3 regions of the Parabacteroides sp. D25 genome follow, and region 2 is predicted to be linked to each of the others. Evidence: riboswitches for the same ligand, from Rfam matches in the RefSeq annotation. Region 2 holds a riboswitch; each other region holds the start of a gene.
The links. A riboswitch is a leader RNA that binds a small molecule or an ion and turns the genes downstream of it on or off. The one in region 2 is predicted to bind cobalamin.

Region 1 (6,533 bases), on a different contig from region 2:
GAAATCAAATGACGTCTCCTCGCTAACCGGAAATCCCGTATTCCTAAATAGATCCCGGCGATACACATAACGCACCCGATTCCGGATAACCAGACAACTACCTTTATCCATAATTCAGCGTCTTGCCGCAAGGAAGTGAAATAGACCCAATGAGGGATCGCCCCGAGCCAAGCCCAGAAACGACTGTTTTTATCCGTATATTGCAAAACCTCCCCGGATTTAGAGGATATGTATAATTCATGTCGTTCCGGATCGGCGAAATGGAATTTATAGATCGGAAATTCCTCTTTTAAACGACCGAATGGAATCCATTGGTCCAAGGTGTACAAGGAATCTACCTTCGCTATGGAAGAGGTATTCCATAGTGATGCCACACGTTGGATATGATTCCAGTCGATTACGGGTAATCTTTCCGTCGAGTCGGCAGGAATATCATAGCTCCCTTTCTCCGTCCGGAGATGAAAAACAGTTTGTCCCAAATAGCTGTTTAAGGTAACATGGCTTATCCGCTCGTTCTGCGGTAAACGTTTCTCTATCTGGTCTAACGAAGGAAGATTCTCCGGAGAGAGAATATCCATCTTCGCCCGTTTATCGGCCCGGTCCGCTCGCGGGAACGTATGGTAGATCATTACCAATCCCGATAGGAACCAAACGAGGAACAGGATACTGAGCGCCGTGCCCAGTATCCTGTGTATAAATTGCATGATCTTTGTCAATAGATTCATGAGCGTATGTTCTATATATTATAATGTATAGGAGATAGCCACTTGGAAATTACGAGGCATGCTTGGCACCATCTGTTGTCCGAGCGCTTGGTTATAATAATTGTTGTCAAACAAGTTATTCAAGTTGAATGTAAGGTGAATATTGTTGTTCAACAAATAAGACATACCGAAATCGGTTACCCAATACGGATCGAACCAAGAGTTGTTAGATGTATTACGGTATACTTTACCGGTATAACTGCTACTCAAGTGAAATTCCAGATTCTTCAAGACACCCCGAGGGATGGTATAACTGCCGTATGCGTAGAAAGTCTGGTTCGGTACGTTGCTCTGCCAGTTTCCTTCTTGGCTATTCAATTGTTGCTTTGTCTCATCCGGGTTATTGCCATAGATAGCCTCGATCAATTCCGGATCCTTTATTTCTTTCATCTCCCGGATCTTGGAGTCGTTCAATCCATAACCGATCGTCAGCGCTAAGGTGCTTACCGGAGAAAGAGTGACATCAAAATCAAAACCCTTGGAATCTTGTACACCCACCTGTCCGATTACGCTCTTCGTGGTAGTCTCGCCGTTTACCTCCACTTGATAGTTGTTGGTCAACGTAGCCGTACTGTTCATCTTCCGGATATAGAACAAGCTGGCATTGGCGCTTAATATATTGTTCAATTGATATTTAAGACCCACCTCGGCTTGGTATCCTTTCTCCGGCTTAAATACTTCCTCATTGCGAGCAGGCTCGAAACGATTTCCATCACCTCCTACATAAATGACGTTATCTTGATAGAACGTACGGATCGGCTTGAAGAAAGAGGCGAAAGACGCATAAATGGATGTATTCGGATGGGGCAGATAGACCGCTCCGAAACGATAGGTCAACGCCTTATTCTTTATCATATTGAAGCTTGAATGCTCCTCATACTCACGTCGTCCGGTAGGAGTTGTAGCGCTGGCGGACATATAACGGAAAAAGTCGTAACGTAGAGCGGCTAATACCTTCCATTGCTCGTTGAACTCAACCATATCTTGAAGATAAAGGCTGTTGGAATAATGATGCGTAACCGTTGCTTTCGAGAATTTACTGGTCATATATCCCATGCTATGCGGATCATAAACGGATACATGCGAATAAAGGCCGGGACCCTGAACATCATCTCCTAAATTATAGCCCGAATAGCTGGTACGATTCAAGGCGACGAAAGAGTAACCTCCCATATACGTATGCTTTATCTCACCCGTCCTGAATTTACCGCTTAGCTCGAGCGTATTGGTTACCGTCTTGGCTATATGGGAGAAGCGAAGCGGGAAAGAAAGATATACACTGTCCAAACAGATATATTTTTTCTGGCCATTTTTCATATAATAATGATCATAGATCGGATCATCACTTTCGAGATAGTCGAGGGCTTCCGTCCCAAAATAGTTGATATCGTCGTTATTGTAAGAAAGGCGATCTGTTAGTTTCGCACCGTTCCAAAAAGTATGTGTGTACTGCGTTGATATGTTCCAAGCGTGATTCTTCATAAAGTCGGACTCGTTATTGTAGCGAGCCTCACGGTCAAGTCCCGGTAGCATATCATTTTTATGGAGATATAACTGTCCTGTTTGCACATTATATACATCATTTGCCATTAAATCGGGAAGACCGATCTCCGTCCCATAGAAGTCGCGGTTAAAACCTCCACGAACATCTAATATGTCACGTTCCGTCATTTTAGCTTGCAATGCCAGATAACCGGAAAAGCGACGGTTGCCATTATCACGCCAGCCCTCTTGATCGGAAAAGTTGACATTGGCGTAATAATTGACCGGACCGACCAATTTACCGCCCATGCCAAGCGTCGCCTCTTTATTCTCGTAACTACCATAGGCCAATCGGGCGTTAACGCTCTGTTTCTCTGACGGGGATTTACGAACGATATTCAAGGTTCCACCTACGGCTGAATGTCCGTAAAGTACAGAAGCCGGTCCCTTTAATAATTCAATAGACTCGATACAGGATAGATCGGGTACGGGATAAGAGTTGTTTATTGCCGAACGTTCATCGCGGATACCGTCTATCATCATGATAGAATGATCGAAACCACGGATCGACAATTGTTGAAATGCGCCATAAGATGTCTGGAATCGTACGCCCGGCATAAAGCGTACCGCATCTTGGATATTACGGATACCTCGCAACTCCAAACTACTCGCCGTAATGCTATTAATTGAAATAGGAAGATATTTCATAGGTACGTCCAACTTCGTGATTTGTGGACGTGGCTTGCGTGCGGCGGTCGCTACGACTTCTTGAATATTGAATGTCGTATCGGCGAAATTCGTGTACTCATTCTTGTGTTGCGCCTGCATCGTACTGATACATAAGGCTGTCAACGGTAAGATTGTCAAAACTCTTTTCATATATTTAGCATTATAACTGTTTATTGTATGCATGTGAAATCCCTTTCGAAAGAAATTCCATTTTCCTTCGAATGAAAATTTAGTTTCTTTCGGAAGGAATTACTTTTTCTTCCGAAAGGAATAAAACATAGATTTGGAGAACTTTTTTAGTCCTTCTCTACCGCATAAGCTTTCTTCTTATCAACGATATCGATCATCTTATGTTTAGCCATGAAACGGGCATGTTCGATGAAGATCTTCTGAATATCCGGATTCTGTCCCAGACCTTCCATAAATACGCTTACCTCGTAGCCTTTCTTTTCCAATTCCTCTTTCCAATCACCGGCGATATCGTTTTTCGCATGGTCTCCGGCAACAAACATAAATGGCATCAACAAGACTTTCTTCGTTCCATTGGCCTTTACTTGGGCTACCATCGTATCAAAAGTAGGATAGCCCTCGATGGTTCCTACGGAATAATCCTTGAATCCCTTCTCCTTCAACATATAATCCAACATAGCATATTGGGCCGTCGCCGGTGTATAAGTGCCATGGCCTACCAATAAAGTAGCGCCTTCTTTCGCCCCATTTTTTATGATAGCGGCGATTACCGCCTCATAATCCTCCGGTGTATACAATAAAGGATTACCGATACGAATCTCCTTGAAAGAAGATTTCATGGTGGCAACATCCTTACGTAAGGATTCCATCTCGATACCTTCGATTATATTCGTGGATTGGATCAAAATGTGCGTATAACCATCAGCCTTTAACTTTTCCAAGGCTTCGATCGGGTTTAGTTTCTCTATGCCACGAGCTTTTAAGCGGCGCATTACAATGCGAGAAGTCCATGCCTCACGCAACTCAACATCTTTGAAAGCTTCTTTCGCTTTTTGATTGATCGCGTCGATTGTCAAGGCACGGGTATCATCATGGGTTGTTCCAAAATGTACCATCAATAAAGCGGCCTTATCGCCCGGTTGTAAAGAGGCGAATAAATCGGATGCTACAAAATTCTCGCCATCGTGCGCACGACAAACTAGGCTGATGACCAGCAGGAAGAAAGATAGTAAGTGTTTCCTCATCATATGAATATATTAATAATTAGATTACATATCAATCCCACGGAGACAACGTATTATTCCGTCTCCAACATCTTTTAGATATAGGTGATATTTCTATCCTCTTAATTACTCCTAACCCCGGGAGGAATTAATCATTACTTCGCTTGGCAGGTTTCCTGACTGGCTCGGAAAGCAACCTTCCCATCTTTCTTAAGACAGTGGCATAGCAGAACGCTTTCCTTTTCAAGAGCTTCACAGTAGCGGGCACTGTTCCGGATTCTAACCGGATTCCCTTTTATAGAGTTGTCGGTAGACAAACTCTATCACCTAAGCGGTCGCAAATTTATATAAATAATTCCGAAAAGTAACAACATCTTTCAAAGAATCCCTGTTCCAATAGCATCTTTTTTGTTTAACATCAAATAAATAGATATGGAATGGATAACTAATTTACTTCAACATTATCCGGAGCTAGCTATTTTCATAACCTTAGCTCTCGGTTTCTGGATTGGCAAGTTTAAGATAAAGAAGTTCACGCTGGGAACGGTTACCAGCGTATTATTGGTCGGTGTATTGATCGGGCAATTAAAAATCGATATAAGCGGACCGTTAAAGTCCGTCTTTTTCTTGATGTTCCTCTTCGCTGTAGGATATAGCGTTGGGCCACAGTTCTTCCGGGGATTGAAAAAGGAAGGTCTTCCTCAAATGCTTTTCGCCGCCGTCATGTGTATATTTTGTTTGATCGCTCCTTTTTTGTTAGCGAAACTTATGGGATATAACGCAGGCGAGGCCGCAGGATTATTGGCGGGCTCCCAGACGATGTCGGCAGTATTAGGAGTTGCCGAAGATACGATCGGACAGATGAATATTAGCGATACGGATAAAAGCGCTATGGTAAATGTAATGCCCGTGGCCTATGCGGTAACTTATATTTTCGGTACGGCAGGATCCGCATGGTTAGTGAGTGATATCGGGCCACGTCTTTTAGGAGGACTCGACTACGTGAAAAAAGCGTGTAAAGAGCTAGAGGCTAAAATGGGAAATAACGACGAGAGCGAGCAACCGGGCTTTATGCCTGCCGCCCGTCCGGTAACTTTCCGGGCCTATAAGATTAGTAATGAATGGTTCAAGGATGGCAAAAGCGTAAAGCAGTTGGAGGTATATTTAGACCAATTGGGACGGCATTTGTTCGTGGAGCGTGTCCGTATTAATAATGTAGTAACTGATGTTAAACCGGATTTGGTTTTACATACCGGAAATGAGGTTGTCCTAAGCGGTCGCCGGGAATTCGTGATCGGAGAGGAGAACTGGATTGGCGACGAGGTCAATGACATTGAATTGCTCGATTTTCCGGCAGAGACGTTACCCGTACTAGTGATCCATAAGGAATACGTGGGGAAAAAGATCTGCTATTTACGCAATCAATCGTTTATGCATGGTGTTAGCATCAAGTCCGTAAGGCGTGCGGGTATCAATATCCCGGTCTTGGCCGCTACGGTGATAGATTCCGGTGATATGCTGGAATTGGCAGGCATGAAATCAGAGGTAAATAAAGCGGCGACGGCTTTAGGATATCCCGATCGCCCAACCAATCAGACCGATTTGATTTTCGTGGGTATCGGTATTTTCTTAGGGGGAATTTTAGGTTCGCTCGCGATTCATTTCGGGGGTGTCCCGATTAGCCTAAGTACGAGTGGAGGTGCTTTGATAGCCGGGCTCGTCTTTGGATGGCTTCGTTCTAAGCATCCGACCTTCGGGCGTATTCCGGAGCCTTCCGTCTGGATATTAAATAATTTGGGATTGAATATGTTTATCGCCGTAGTCGGTATCACGGCGGGTCCCAGTTTCGTGACCGGATTGAAGGAAGTCGGTATAAGTTTATTTATTATCGGTGCTTTAGCGACATCTATCCCGCTTATCATCGGTATTCTGATGGGACGTTACGTTTTTAAGTTCCACCCGGCTATTACTTTAGGTTGTACGGCGGGTTCACGTACGACAACTGCCGCATTAGGAGCGGTGGAAGATGCCGTAGGAAGTGAGACTCCAGCCTTAGGCTATACCGTTACCTATGCGGTGGGTAATACTTTATTAATCATCTGGGGTGTCGTTATTGTGCTAATCATGTAATATATATAATGTATGGACAAGAAGAAAATACATGTCACGAGAGAATATGAGAAAAAGATGTCGGAGATTAGCCCTTTCGAGCTAAAGAACATCTTGATAGAGTTAGCGGATGAGAGCGCTCGTAAAAGTACGCACATCATGCTGAACGCAGGAAGGGGAAATCCAAACTGGATCAGTACGGTTCCACGGGAGGCATTCTTCCTATTAGGGCAGTTCGCCTTGGAGGAATGCCTGC
Region 2 (6,533 bases):
ATGGATCGCTTTATCAAACACGGTCTCAAATGCTAAGGGGGTACTTCCGGCACCCGGTAAATCCTTAAACATATAATCGGCTCCGGCGTCCTCGATAAGATGAGCCATATAACTATCTCCGGATGGTACATACCACGAAGAGCCGAACTTCTTCTCCGACAAAACAGTAGGACGATTATCTATATTTGCGGTTAAGTCCTTTAGAGACAAATAGGCTTGCTCTGTTTCTTTAAATATAGAATCGGCCATCTCTTCCTTTCCGAATAGCAAACCATAAAAGCGAATCCACTCCGTGCGCCCCAAAGGAAATGCCTCCATATAGTCGGCTCCTTCGATAATGGGTATCCCTATCTTCTCGACAGGCCCATAACTACTGTTCTGAAACGGGGAAGCTATCACGAGTTCCGCACCGATCTCTATCATTTTCTCTATATTCGGAGAGGTAGCCTCACCTAAATCAGCGATTCTTCCGGCCTGTATACCCTCTTGTATGGCAGGAGTATCCATATAACGAGGCTCACAAACACCTATAACCTTATTGATTTCGTGCAATTGATCAATAATAGCCGCATGAACAGAAGTATAAACCACAATATCTTTTACCGGGACCTTCACGATCGTCCCTTTGGGTAATCCGCCAGGAACCGACTTTGTCCGGTCTACCAATAAATAGCGTTGAAGCAGACGAGTACTATCCCACGGATCACGAACTTCCACCATTGTATAGGTATCAAAGCGCTGAACCGTGAAACCTTGGGCATATTGAATACTATCAGAGGAAAGAGCTTCCTTGGAAGAAGTTTGCTTTCCGGATGGCGTACATGCCACCATCCAGAAAGCGAACCCTAAGAGAATCAGTAATCGCATTAGATATTATCTTTTTGAGCGAGGACTACTTTCATGGGATTTAAACCGGCCTCAAACTTCTTGAACAATTTACCGTCACCTCCGAAACAATAAATATCGCCATTATTCTTATAATCAGACTCTGCGACATAGACATTTCCACCCACGGCACTGATTGAATAAGGGGACTGTATTGAGGTTCCATCTGTAATAAAGCTCGTTCCCGCAGATTGACTCTTTGTATCAAATGTTAAAAATGCAGGGCTAGACATTCCCCATTGCGCATAGAACAGAAATAGCTTGCCATCCTCATAGGCCATCTCCGTTGCGTTTGGACAATTCGTAAGGGAAGTAACCTCATAAGTCTCCGTATTTATCTTTTGTACCGTATTGGGTATATCCGCATAGTTACCCATAGAAACCACATATACATTTCCTTGCTCATCCGCCTGTATCCGTGTGGGATTCAATACTACATCCAACTTCTTTATCTCTGTAAAAGTAGACAGATCAACCACTGATACCGTTTTATCATACCCAACCTCGGTACTGTAATCCATACCTCCGGAGTTTGAGACAAACAATTTATTAGAAGATACCGCCAATTGTTCCGGATTCCGTCCGACCTTTACCTTCGCCTCAACCTCCAAGGATGCGGTATCCAAACGAGCGACATATCCATTATAATAGCTAATATAGACTTTTCCACCCTCTGATACCATATAACGGGGCTGCCCCTCTGTCTTGACTTGCTTAATGGATTTTGCCTTCAGATCTGTCACTTCTATCGTAGACTCTCCATATACCGCGATATACATCTTATCGCCATACACGATCATATCCTGTGCCGTATCTCCCAGCCCCCTGCCATTTTGAGCCAAGAAATAATCGGGGACAACCTCATCCTTTTCTATGTCGTACATATATAAAGAAGAGTTGTTATTTCCCATATTGCCCGAATTCAAGAAATATAAAGCCATGAAAGAACTATCCTTCACAAAATCAATAACTCTTACGGAAGCATAAACAGAAGACTCACCTTCCGCATTTGCGGCTATAACTAATAAATAGCCTATATTTACGACATCCGTAATAGCATATGAATGTGTTCCAACTTCTACCTCCGCAATTTTCATATCTTTAGCGGTTCCATCAGAGGAACCATAAATCACGTACTTTGTTACATTGTCAACAGAAGACGGAGCTGTCCAATTTAAGGTTCCGCTAACTTTTAAAGCTTCCGGATTCTCATCCGTAAAACTGACATTAGTTACAGATACATTTGGTATGTTCAGTGAAGGCTCATTGTCATCATCACAGCTGACAAACGAGAAAGACATCAATGCACACAAGGCAGAGACACAAACTAAATTCTTCTTTTTCATTACTTTACTTTTATAGTTTACTAATAGGATAAACAAATACTTAAACGCCAAGAACGGCCCGGCATGGGATAATACTGAATAACATCATAATTCACGTTCGCAAGATTTAACAATTCACCTTGCAAACGCAAACCGAAATATCGAAAACGAAAATCTCGATTTATAGAAATACTCTGTTCTATATAAGAATCAATCCTGTTCCGATCTATATTTTGCGGCAATGCATAACGATCACCAACCGCAGTCAGTATATAAGAGACATTTACCCATGGATTTTCCAAGGTTACGGAAACCGTGCCAGAATGACGAGGTGTATAAGGAATCTGATCCTTATAATTCTTAGCTTCCGGATCTGTCACATCAACCGCGTATTGAAAAGAATAAGTGGAAGCCAAAAGCAAGCTCATTCGTAAGGGCAATCGGAATTGTGTAGATAAATTTACATCTACCCCTTTAATATCCACTTCGCCCATATTCATCATCTTCCAAACATACATGGTAGGTAAAGCCACGATCTTATCTTTCACCGTATTATAATATCCATCCGCCGAAATACTGAAATGCCGCAGCCAATCCCCACAGGAAGAACTCCATGTTACCCCTACATTATATTGGGAAGTTTCTTCCGGTTTCAAATTTGTATTTCCCATACGGAGGTAATACAAGTCCGTAAATGTAGGAACCCGGAATATATCTTTGTAAGAGGCACGTATCCGCAAAGTACTTTCCGAGAATGGCCGCCAAGACAAACTTACAGCCGGGGATAAACGCCTCTTATCATCCGGTTTTTCCCCTTGCTCCACTTTATCAGTGATATATGTTCCCAATAAACTAGCGGTAGCCGTGAATCGACTGTTCTTATATTGCACCGCTAGTACTGATTGAGAGGCCATTCGCTTTGGATTAGGGCCGTTCACAAAATTATTGTCCAGCATAGAGCGAGTTAAATCCGTAGTCAACGTCGCCGATACATACTTTATAGGAGTATACAGCAAACCTACAGAGCCATAATACTCATTCTGTGTATTCAAATCGACTTGTTCGCCCGCAGCATATTTATCATTTATATCTAAATAACGAGTAAAAGCATAATTATACTTAGCCATGGCCCGTAGCGTAAATTTCTCATTAAGAACATTCTTATACCCCGATTGCACGAAAAAGTTATTATCCCATAATCGTTCAGAAGTGTTCTTGTTATATAAATTAACAGAACCGGGAAGCCCCCGCTCCGAATCAAAATAGTACGCCTTAAAGGAAAGTTCGCCTCCCCTTCCAAAATCGCCGAATAGATTACCTTCCAAATGGTAAGCATGGATATCGCTATTTCTACGCTTCTCTCTCGTCTCCAATTCCCCATTAATCAATGTATAGGGATATTGCCCATCCGCACGCACGAAATCACCATGTAAGGATGCGCTCCAACGCTTTCCTAATTTTTGATCATAATGCAGCACGGGATTAAAAAGCCCGAAGGAACCTCCCTTAACCTTAAGATAAGTATGAAACGATTTGTCTTTAAACGTGGGCTTTCCGGTTTGTATATTCAAGGCTCCTGCCGAGGCATACACCCTTGCCGTTTGGAAGATGTCATCCGATTGTCCGATCGATAAGGAAACCATCTCCACGTTATCCAACGAGAAACGGCTGATATCGACTTGCCCGCTTTGCGCATCCGTAATCGTCACCCCATCGTAACTGACGGCGGTATGCTTCGCTCCCAAGCTACGTACCGAGACCGTTTTCAATCCTCCGATCCCCCCATAATCCTGTACTGTAACTCCCGAGAAGCGTTTCACGGCCTCGGATAGGTCTTGTACTCCCAAGCGATCGATTCCCGCCCGGTCCATAATTTGCAAAGGCGTACCTTCACGGGTGACCGACGGACGTACCTTCTCCACTACTTCCACCCCGGAAAGCTCGTGATAGGCCGTCGTATCGATCTGTTGACCGAAAGCGACACCCAAAGAAAATAACCATACGCTAAAAACGCACAGACATCTTATAAGATATAAATCTCGCATAATAATTCTTAGGTTTACCAACGTCTTCACCCGAAACGTCGCATAACAAAATCATGGCAGGTTTTCTGGCTCGTCCACCCTCTGTCGGCTACCTTCCCGCCTATCCGATAGGCAGTGGCAACAAGATTTGCCGGGGCTCCAAGGACTTACAGCTACGGGTACAGCTCCGGACTCGCACCGGATTCCCTTTTACTGATTATTATCGGAATCGATAACATCTACACCTTGATTGGCCGCAAAGATACATGTTTACTTTTTGATTAGCAACAAAAAAGCCCCCCGGCGAATCACTTCGGCGGAAGGCTAGGGAGTTTACACTTTTCTAAACATTACTAACAACAAAATATTTATTCTATGTATAAAAGAATAATATCATTAACTGTGCGGTCAACACACGCAAAAACATGGTCAATGGATAAACCGTCGCATATCCAACCGCCGGCGCATCATTTCCTGCCGCCATATTGGAATAGGCTAACGCAGGAGGATCGGTCGTACTTCCCGCAATCAATCCCATCAACGTAAAATAATTCAGTTTATAAAAATACCTTCCCACACAACCGATAATCAGTAGAGGCAATAACGTTATTATAAAACCATAACCGATCCAAGCTACACCACCCTTATTGACTATCGTATCGACAAAACCTTCACCCGCACTCAATCCCACGCAGGCGAGAAACAACGTGATTCCTAATTCCCTCAATAGTAAATTAGAACTTTGCGTGGTATAAGTAACCAATTTATAACGATAACCGAACCGGCTTATCAATATCGCAACGATCAACGGACCTCCCGCTAATCCTAATTTCACCGGTTGAGGAATACCCGGAAAACTAATAGGAAGACTTCCCACGATAATACCCAAAACTATACCAACAAAAATAGTCACCAAATTAGGTTCATTCAAGCGTTTCATTGAATTACCCAGCGTCTCGGCAACTTTCTCCACCGCCAATTCACTACCGACCACTGTCACCCGGTCGCCTATTTGCAAGACCAGATTAGGAGTAGCTACCAACTCCAGCCCCGCACGATTGATCCGAGTCACGTTAATTCCATGTAAACGGCGTAACTGCAAAGCCCCTAATTGCTTACCGTTGATTTCAGACCGGGTAACCAAAATACGCCGGCTGATAAACTGGCTTTCCGCCGGAATCCATTGCTTACGATCCATCTGTATTTCTTGACCGATAAAAGTCTTTATCGCCTCCACGTCATGCTCTGCGGTAATAACAAAAATCTTATCATCCCCATTCAATACCGTGTTCCCCGCCACGATCTCTATCCGATTCGTATCGTTACGTAAAATACGGGAAATAACAAATTCACGGTGTTCCAACAATTTAGATAGCTCACTTACGCTACGACCAAAAATCGCCGGATTCTTCACCACCAAAGAGATAGGTACAGCCTCTCCTCCCGATTCCGTATCCGTCTCTTCTTCCAATTGTTCCGTCTCCTTCGCAAAAGAGATACGGAAAACATAACGGATAAAAATCATCGACAAGATAATGCCGATCACACCTAACGGATAGGCAACCGCATATCCTAAAGCGATCGTTTCATCCGAGATCCCCGTCATATCTGAATAAGCCTGTTGAGCAGCGCCCAATCCCGGTGTATTCGTCACTGCTCCGGATAAGATACCTACCATTGTCGGTATAGGAATGCCTGTAATATAATGTATAATCAAGGCAGTAATCACCCCTAGAAAAACAATACCGCAAGCAAGCATATTCAACGTGATCCCTCCCTTTCGAAACGAAGAGAAAAATCCGGGGCCTACTTGCATACCTACCGAGTAAACAAATAAGATCAAACCAAACTCTCTAAAAAAATGAACGACCGACGGATTCGCCGTAAAACCGAAATGCCCGAGAAAGATCCCGACAAACAGTACCATGGTAATCCCTAAAGAGATACCGAATAGCTTCAGTTTACCAAGCTGGATCCCCAGAGCGATCACAACGGATAACAAAAGGATAGAATGCCCTACCCCTTCTCCCCATAACAATTCATTAATCCATTCCATATCTATTCATGTATATATTAATTTAAGATAAAAAAGTACCTCTGGCGAATCACTTCGGCAGAGATACACATATTGAACATTTAGTATCCCAGTTTAATCTGGCATCCATTCTAACAACATTTACTAATATATTTTCTATTTCTTATGCTGATAATTTAGACAAACTTTCCTCTTCCGGCAAAAGGGTTACCGGCCATTCAAATGTCGCACGACAGTGCGAACAGATCCTTTTCATACGTCTTT
Region 3 (6,533 bases), on a different contig from region 2:
TATCCAATAAAGCGGTAATCATATTGTGGGCGGAAGTAACCGCATGAAAATCCCCTGTAAAATGCAAGTTGATGTTTTCCATGGGAAGCACTTGGGCATATCCACCTCCGGCAGCACCACCTTTCATGCCGAAACACGGGCCAAGAGACGGCTCACGTAAAGCGACCACCGCTTTCTTCCCTATTTTATTCAGCCCTAAAGCCAGACCGATCGAAACCGTAGTCTTTCCGATTCCCGCTTTAGTGGGAGTGATAGCGGTCACTAAAATTAAATTATGCTGGTCCATTTGCTTTTTATCGATCAAATGGATAGGAACCTTGGCAATATACCTGCCATAATTTTGTACTTCCTCACGAGGGATACCTAACGTTGTCGCAACTTCCTTAATTTTACGCAAGTCTGTTTCTCTTGCTATCTCAATGTCCGATTTCATGTGCTTTATGTAAGTTTATATAGTTTGAACAAAGTAAATCTAATTTATTATAATAACAAAATGATACGGAACAAGGTTTTCCCCCTTTATGGAATAATAAGATTGTGTTATTTTGATATTTTTGTGCGAAGATGGCGAGGATCTTGCTTTTTGTGATAGCTGTCAGGCTTGAAATTAAACTTTTTGTAAAGTGAGCTTTGCAAAAATCATACGTTTTGCTTGTTGTACTTTTAAAGAATTATAAAATAGTCTTTAAAATTATTCATCTGTAATAATTTGATTAATTTTGTGATGTCACAACGATAAAAAGAAACCTAAAATGGTTTGAGTGTGATAAATTGAAACAGATAAGAGACTAATAACATTAGCAATATAATATGTAAATTTAAGGTTATGTCAACAGTAAGATTTAGTCAGGTTACATTTGCTACTAAATCGTGGGTAGCAGAAGCATGGGAAAAGATGGTAGTGGAATTGTTTAGCGGTCGTGTCGTAGCGGAAGTCAAACAATTGGATGAAGTATGTGAATCAAAGTGGGAAGTAGAATTGAAGAAGCTTCAAAACGAGGTTCATTCTTTATGTCATCATGCGATCCATCAATTGCTCCCGATAGCCGGCTCTTATCAACAGGCGTTACTGGATGACGTTGCCCAAGCCTATACGGTATACGCTCCGGAAGAAGCAGAGTCTATCTTCAACCGGGGAAACCAAGCGATCGAGGATATCAAAGGACATGTATCGGGTATTCGCTACAACGCTTGTAAAATGCGTGAGGCGAACCGTAAAGTAAGCGAGTTGGAAGATATGCACGCAAAAGCGGTCATGTACCATAATTCAGTGAAACCTTATATGGATACACTTCGTTTCCATATCGATCAGCTTAAGCATATATTGCATGTAGCGTAATAAGATGGGCTGTCCGGGTTTGGTTACTCTCCGGGCAGCCTTCTTCTTTTAGCGAGGTTGGATAATCAGTAGGGAGAAATAGGGGAAATCCTTGGAATGTATAGTGGCGATATCAGTAGTATAATATTCTTTTCTTGTTCCTACATTCTCGAAATAATGAAAAACCGCCTTATCCGCATACTGCCGGATACAAGTATGAATAGCCTCTTGGCAACCCGGTAATTTCATGATGACGATGATCATTCCATTTTCTATTTTTGCCGAAAGTTCATCGAACGACGCAGTCCCGGGGATTACGTTAATTTGCTCCTCTTGTTTTACGATATGTATCCCGGCCAAGGCACCTGCCGCTATAAATGCCGGAATTCCTGCGATTCGATCTACCGGGATTCCTGTTTCCTCGAATTTATCGTATACATATTGTATAGATGAATAAAAACCAGCGTCTCCCTCGGCGACGATCACGATTTGTTTCCCTTTCAAATATTCAGCTTGGGCATCCAGAAACAATTCGTTATAAGCGTTTAACGCATCTGTCCGTTCCTTACTCATTGGCAAAATAAACGGATGGATCAAGGATTCGTCTACCTCAATAGCTTTCAATATATCCGTCGCCCGAGATATGATTCCATGCTTGCCTTGTGTAGCAGGACAATAGATAATATCAGCCTTTTGTAATGTTTTAAGCCCTTTCAGCGTAATTAATTCCGGATCACCGGGACCTAATGAGACGAAGTGAATAGGATGATTCATGTGTATCTGTTTTTATTTGAAACGCAAAAGTCCTTAAAATTGTGGATGTATACAAATATTCTTACTACTTTTGTCACTGTAACAGGCTCCGCTTATCTCTTTTTCCGGGAGGCGGATTAAAAGGGAACCGGGTGAGAATCCCGGACAGACCACGCTGCTGTGAACTTTTAAACATTCGGACAATACCTTGGCCACTGGTTTTGTAATCGGGAAGGCGTCCTGAATGGAAGTAAGTCAGAAGACCTGCCGGTTCATAAATAAATGTTGCTGTCCCGTGGAGCAGGACGAGAGTAACTGTCAATGATCAACTGTCAATTAAACAAGGATTATGAATAAGTTTATAGCGGGTGGATGCTTGCTTTTATCGGTATTGACTTTATCATGTACTTCAGGTATCCGTGAAAAAGGAGAAATAGGGAAGACGGCTTCCGTAGAGCAATCTGCGTTCTCGCAAGAGCAGGTTAAGCCTTTATACGCCCAAGGATTCAAGCTTACCTATGCGGATCAATATCTCTTGGCTGATATCCAAGATCCTCAAAATGAGGAAAGCACCACGTTTCATTATGCGTTCGTGAAAAGAGGTGCGAAACCCACGGGGATTCCCGCTGATTATACGGTGATAGAGCTTCCTATCCGAAGCGTTATCTGTATGACTTCCCTGCAATTATCGAACTTTATTAAATTGGGTGCCTTGGATAGGGTCGTTGGGATTACCAGTACACGGCATTTGTTCAATAAAGAGATGAACGAACGCCTGAAAGAAGGTAAAACCGCTAAGATCGGTATCGAGGGGAATTTCGATAACGAGGTTATCATGAGCATGAATCCTGATTTGATCCTTGTATCGCCATTCAAGCGGGGAGGCTATGAGACGCTGAAAGACGTGGGTATTCCCTTGATTCCCCATTTGGGTTATAAGGAGACTACGCCATTGGGACAGGCCGAGTGGATCAAGTTCGTAGGCTTGCTGTTGGGGATAGAGAAAGATGGCAATGAGCGTTTCGCCACCATCGAGAAGAGGTATAATGAATTAAAGGAACTTACGGCGGATGGTAAGGTTAAAAAACGTCCGATCGTTTTTAGTGGCGAGTTACGGGGTGGAAACTGGTATGCCGTAGGAGGAAAGAGCTTCTTAGCGCAACTTTTCAAGGATGCCGGCGCTGATTATTTCTTGAAAGATGATGAGCGATCCGGTGGTGTTACATTAGACTTCGAGACGGTCTATAACCAAGCGGACGACGCTGATTATTGGCGTATCGTGAATAGTTTCCCGGGAACGTTCAGCTATGAGGCATTGAAAGAGCAAGATCCTCGTTATGAGGATTTCCGTGCGTTCCGGGAGAAAGGAATTATCTATTGTAATATGAAGAACACGCCGTTTTATGAGAGTATGCCGACAGAACCGGAGATCGTCCTAGCGGATTTGCTTCATATCTTTCATCCGGATTTATTACCGGATCATGAGTCGGTCTATTATTCTCGACTTAAATAAGGAACACTGATGAGACATTCAAATACCCTATGGATGCTGGCGATTGTCACGGCTATTTTTGTTCTAATCTTTTTGAATTTGGTGTTGGGGTCAGTCTCTATTCCTCTTCAATCGGTTTGGCATATTATCTGGAATTTAGGAAATGAGCCTATTACATGGCAGAATATTATCTGGAAATCCCGACTACCACAGGCATTGACAGCGTTGGTAGCGGGAGCTGGCTTATCCATCAGCGGCTTACAGATGCAAACCGTTTTCCGTAATCCATTGGCCGGACCTTCGGTCTTAGGTATCAGTTCGGGAGCGAGCATGGGTGTCGCTTTCGTGGTGTTGTTAAGCGGTAGTTTAGGGGGCGTTGCCTTGAGTAAACTTGGTTTTATGGGGGAGATCGCCTTATCGATAGCGGCCGTGATCGGTTCCTTATCCGTGATGGCGCTGATCGTGTATGTTTCCCAAAAGGTAAAAGGAAATGTCACGTTGTTGATTATCGGTGTGATGATCGGTTACGTGGCAAACGCCGTGATCGGTGTACTTAAATTCTTTAGCGTCGAGGAGGATATCCGTGCATACGTGATTTGGGGATTGGGTAGTTTCGCCCGTGTTTCCGGTAATCAGATGACGTTGTTCGTGATTCTTATGACAATCTTGATCCCTCTCTCGTTCCTGCTTATCAAGACCATGAACTTGATGCTTCTTGGGGATAGCTACGCACGCAATTTGGGACTTAATATCAAGCGGGCCCGTTTGTTGGTTATCACCTCGGCTGGGGTCCTTACGGCGATTGTCACTGCTTATTGCGGACCTATTATCTTCTTGGGGCTAGCCGTTCCGCATTTATGCCGGGCCATATTTCAAACTTCCGACCATCGGATTTTAATGCCTGCGGTCTTATTCGCCGGTGCGGCGTTGGCGTTGATCTGTAATTTGATCGCCCGTATGCCGGGGTTCGAGGGAGCGTTACCTGTCAACTCGGTAACCGCTTTAGTAGGTGCTCCAGTAGTGGCCTCAGTATTATTTAGAAAACGTAAGAATGAATTGAACGAGTAAGATGAAACAAGATACGATTCATATTAACGGACTTTCGATCGGTTACCATTCTAAGAGTAGTACAAAGCTGGTAGCTAAAGGTATACACTCTACGATCTATAGTGGTGAATTAACCTGTTTGCTGGGTGCTAACGGGGTGGGGAAGTCTACTTTATTGCGCACGTTATCGGCTTTCCAACCTAAATTAGATGGGGAAATATTGGTCCTAGGAAAAGATATAGATACTTATTCCGATAAGGAATTGAGCACCACGATCGGTGTCGTGCTGACCGATAAATGTGAGATCCGGAATATGTTGGTACGGGAATTGGTCGGGATGGGACGTAGCCCGTATACCGGCTTCTGGGGTAAGTTGAGCAAGGATGATAAGCGGATCGTGGAAGAATCCATCGCCCTTGTCCGCATTGAGGAACTAGCATCCCGCATGGTCCATACCTTATCGGATGGAGAACGCCAGAAAGTGATGATCGCTAAGGCGCTCGCTCAGGAGACTCCGGTTATTTACTTGGATGAACCTACCGCATTCCTTGATTTCCCCAGCAAGGTAGAGATTATGCAATTACTCCATCATCTAACCCGGAAAACGAATAAGACGATATTTATGTCCACTCACGATTTGGAGCTGGCTCTTCAGATATCGGATAAGATCTGGTTAATGGACAAAGCGAATGGTATCTCTACCGGTACTCCCGAGGATTTGGCATTGAGTGGTCATCTAAGCAACTTTTTCGCCCGGAAAGGGATTGTTTTCGATAAGGATACCGGATTATTCCGTATAGATAATCAATTCTCTCGACAGATTCGCCTCGTTGGACATGGACAGAAATACGCTATGGTGCGTAAAGGGCTCCAGCGAAACGGAATTTTGGCGAATCGGGAAGTGGAATCGAATATTTGGATTGAGACTGGCGATTTAAAGACCACCCACTTTATCATCCATGAGACTTCCGGCGGTACCTATATCACCCAAACGATAGAAGAATTACTTGCCTATTTTGATACTGAAAAATCATAACTATGAAATTTTCAATTCATAACTATGTTTTTCTTCATTCATAGTTATGAATTTTTTCCATTTACATCCATTGTTTTAAAGTAAGCTAGCTTCGTCGACTTTCCTGTAATTGCTTGAAAGATACATACAACTTTAATTCCACCATTCCTGTCACTCCTACGGCTGTGTGGAGTACAGGTGTTGTATATACCAACACATCTTCTCGCTTTTCAATTTCAGTTTGATCAAATGGTCCGGGAACAGCCACCCCTAATACTTGTCTGCCTTTCGTAGGGAATGGCTACAGACAAGAAGAATAAGCTTCCCATATAAGGGGGGTAAAACGAAATGTGTAAAGACCTACTGGTAGGGAAAATGACCATACAATAAGAATATCAATAAGTTAGACGGGTGAAGAGTAGGAGAAGTGTGCAAAACGAAAAGTGACACAGCCTTTACACTGGGCTTACATCGGCGGCCTATTTTGAACGGTTTTTAAACGGTTGCTTTACATTGGGGGGTACACAGGATTAATATAGGACCCGTACGGGCGCAAACGGGGCGCACAGGGATGTTTGATTGGCTCGGACGGGTGTTTGCTTGCCGGAGTGGTAAAGAGGCTTTAAACGGCCTCTTTTCTTTTATCCGGTTTCGATTATGATCGTGAGAAATATTTCTTTGATTATTCCAAATAATTATTATTTGGTATCTTTGCGAGAAAGAAAAATACCAAATGAGTTATGACGAAGGTTATCCATGTACATTTGATCTATGAGAAGAAGAACTATTATTTCGGCAGTCTTTCAGCCATCTTTGACGTGTTGACGGAGGCAGAAGTAGGTATTACCAAAAGCAGCCTTCTACACGCCGGGATGATCGATGGAAGCTGCAAAATAACGAAACGGGCA

Region 1: linked by a shared signal. The riboswitch ahead of HMPREF0999_RS11065 (sirohydrochlorin cobaltochelatase) and the one ahead of HMPREF0999_RS05050 (TonB-dependent receptor plug domain-containing protein) in region 2 are both predicted to bind cobalamin.
Region 3: linked by a shared signal. The riboswitch ahead of HMPREF0999_RS03170 (ABC transporter substrate-binding protein) and the one ahead of HMPREF0999_RS05050 (TonB-dependent receptor plug domain-containing protein) in region 2 are both predicted to bind cobalamin.

The regions. Positions count from the first base shown of each region.
Region 1 covers NZ_JH976503.1:113,955-120,487, forward strand. The annotation lists gene HMPREF0999_RS11055 (PepSY domain-containing protein) at 1-725, opposite strand, end outside; gene HMPREF0999_RS11060 (TonB-dependent receptor) at 744-3,125, opposite strand; gene HMPREF0999_RS11065 (sirohydrochlorin cobaltochelatase) at 3,272-4,189, opposite strand; cobalamin riboswitch at 4,317-4,514, opposite strand; gene aspT (aspartate-alanine antiporter) at 4,601-6,298, shown strand; gene HMPREF0999_RS11075 (bifunctional aspartate transaminase/aspartate 4-decarboxylase) at 6,311-6,533, shown strand, end outside.
Region 2 covers NZ_JH976501.1:355,765-362,297, reverse strand. The annotation lists gene HMPREF0999_RS05060 (ABC transporter substrate-binding protein) at 1-867, opposite strand, end outside; gene HMPREF0999_RS05055 (DUF5074 domain-containing protein) at 867-2,231, opposite strand; gene HMPREF0999_RS05050 (TonB-dependent receptor plug domain-containing protein) at 2,252-4,255, opposite strand; cobalamin riboswitch at 4,293-4,498, opposite strand; gene HMPREF0999_RS05045 (putative transporter) at 4,608-6,290, opposite strand.
Region 3 covers NZ_JH976500.1:795,235-801,767, forward strand. The annotation lists gene HMPREF0999_RS03155 (formate--tetrahydrofolate ligase) at 1-433, opposite strand, end outside; gene HMPREF0999_RS03160 (hypothetical protein) at 827-1,339, shown strand; gene HMPREF0999_RS03165 (precorrin-2 C(20)-methyltransferase) at 1,388-2,092, opposite strand; cobalamin riboswitch at 2,159-2,358, shown strand; gene HMPREF0999_RS03170 (ABC transporter substrate-binding protein) at 2,421-3,584, shown strand; gene HMPREF0999_RS03175 (iron ABC transporter permease) at 3,594-4,631, shown strand; gene HMPREF0999_RS03180 (ABC transporter ATP-binding protein) at 4,633-5,646, shown strand; gene HMPREF0999_RS03185 (hypothetical protein) at 6,366-6,533, shown strand, end outside.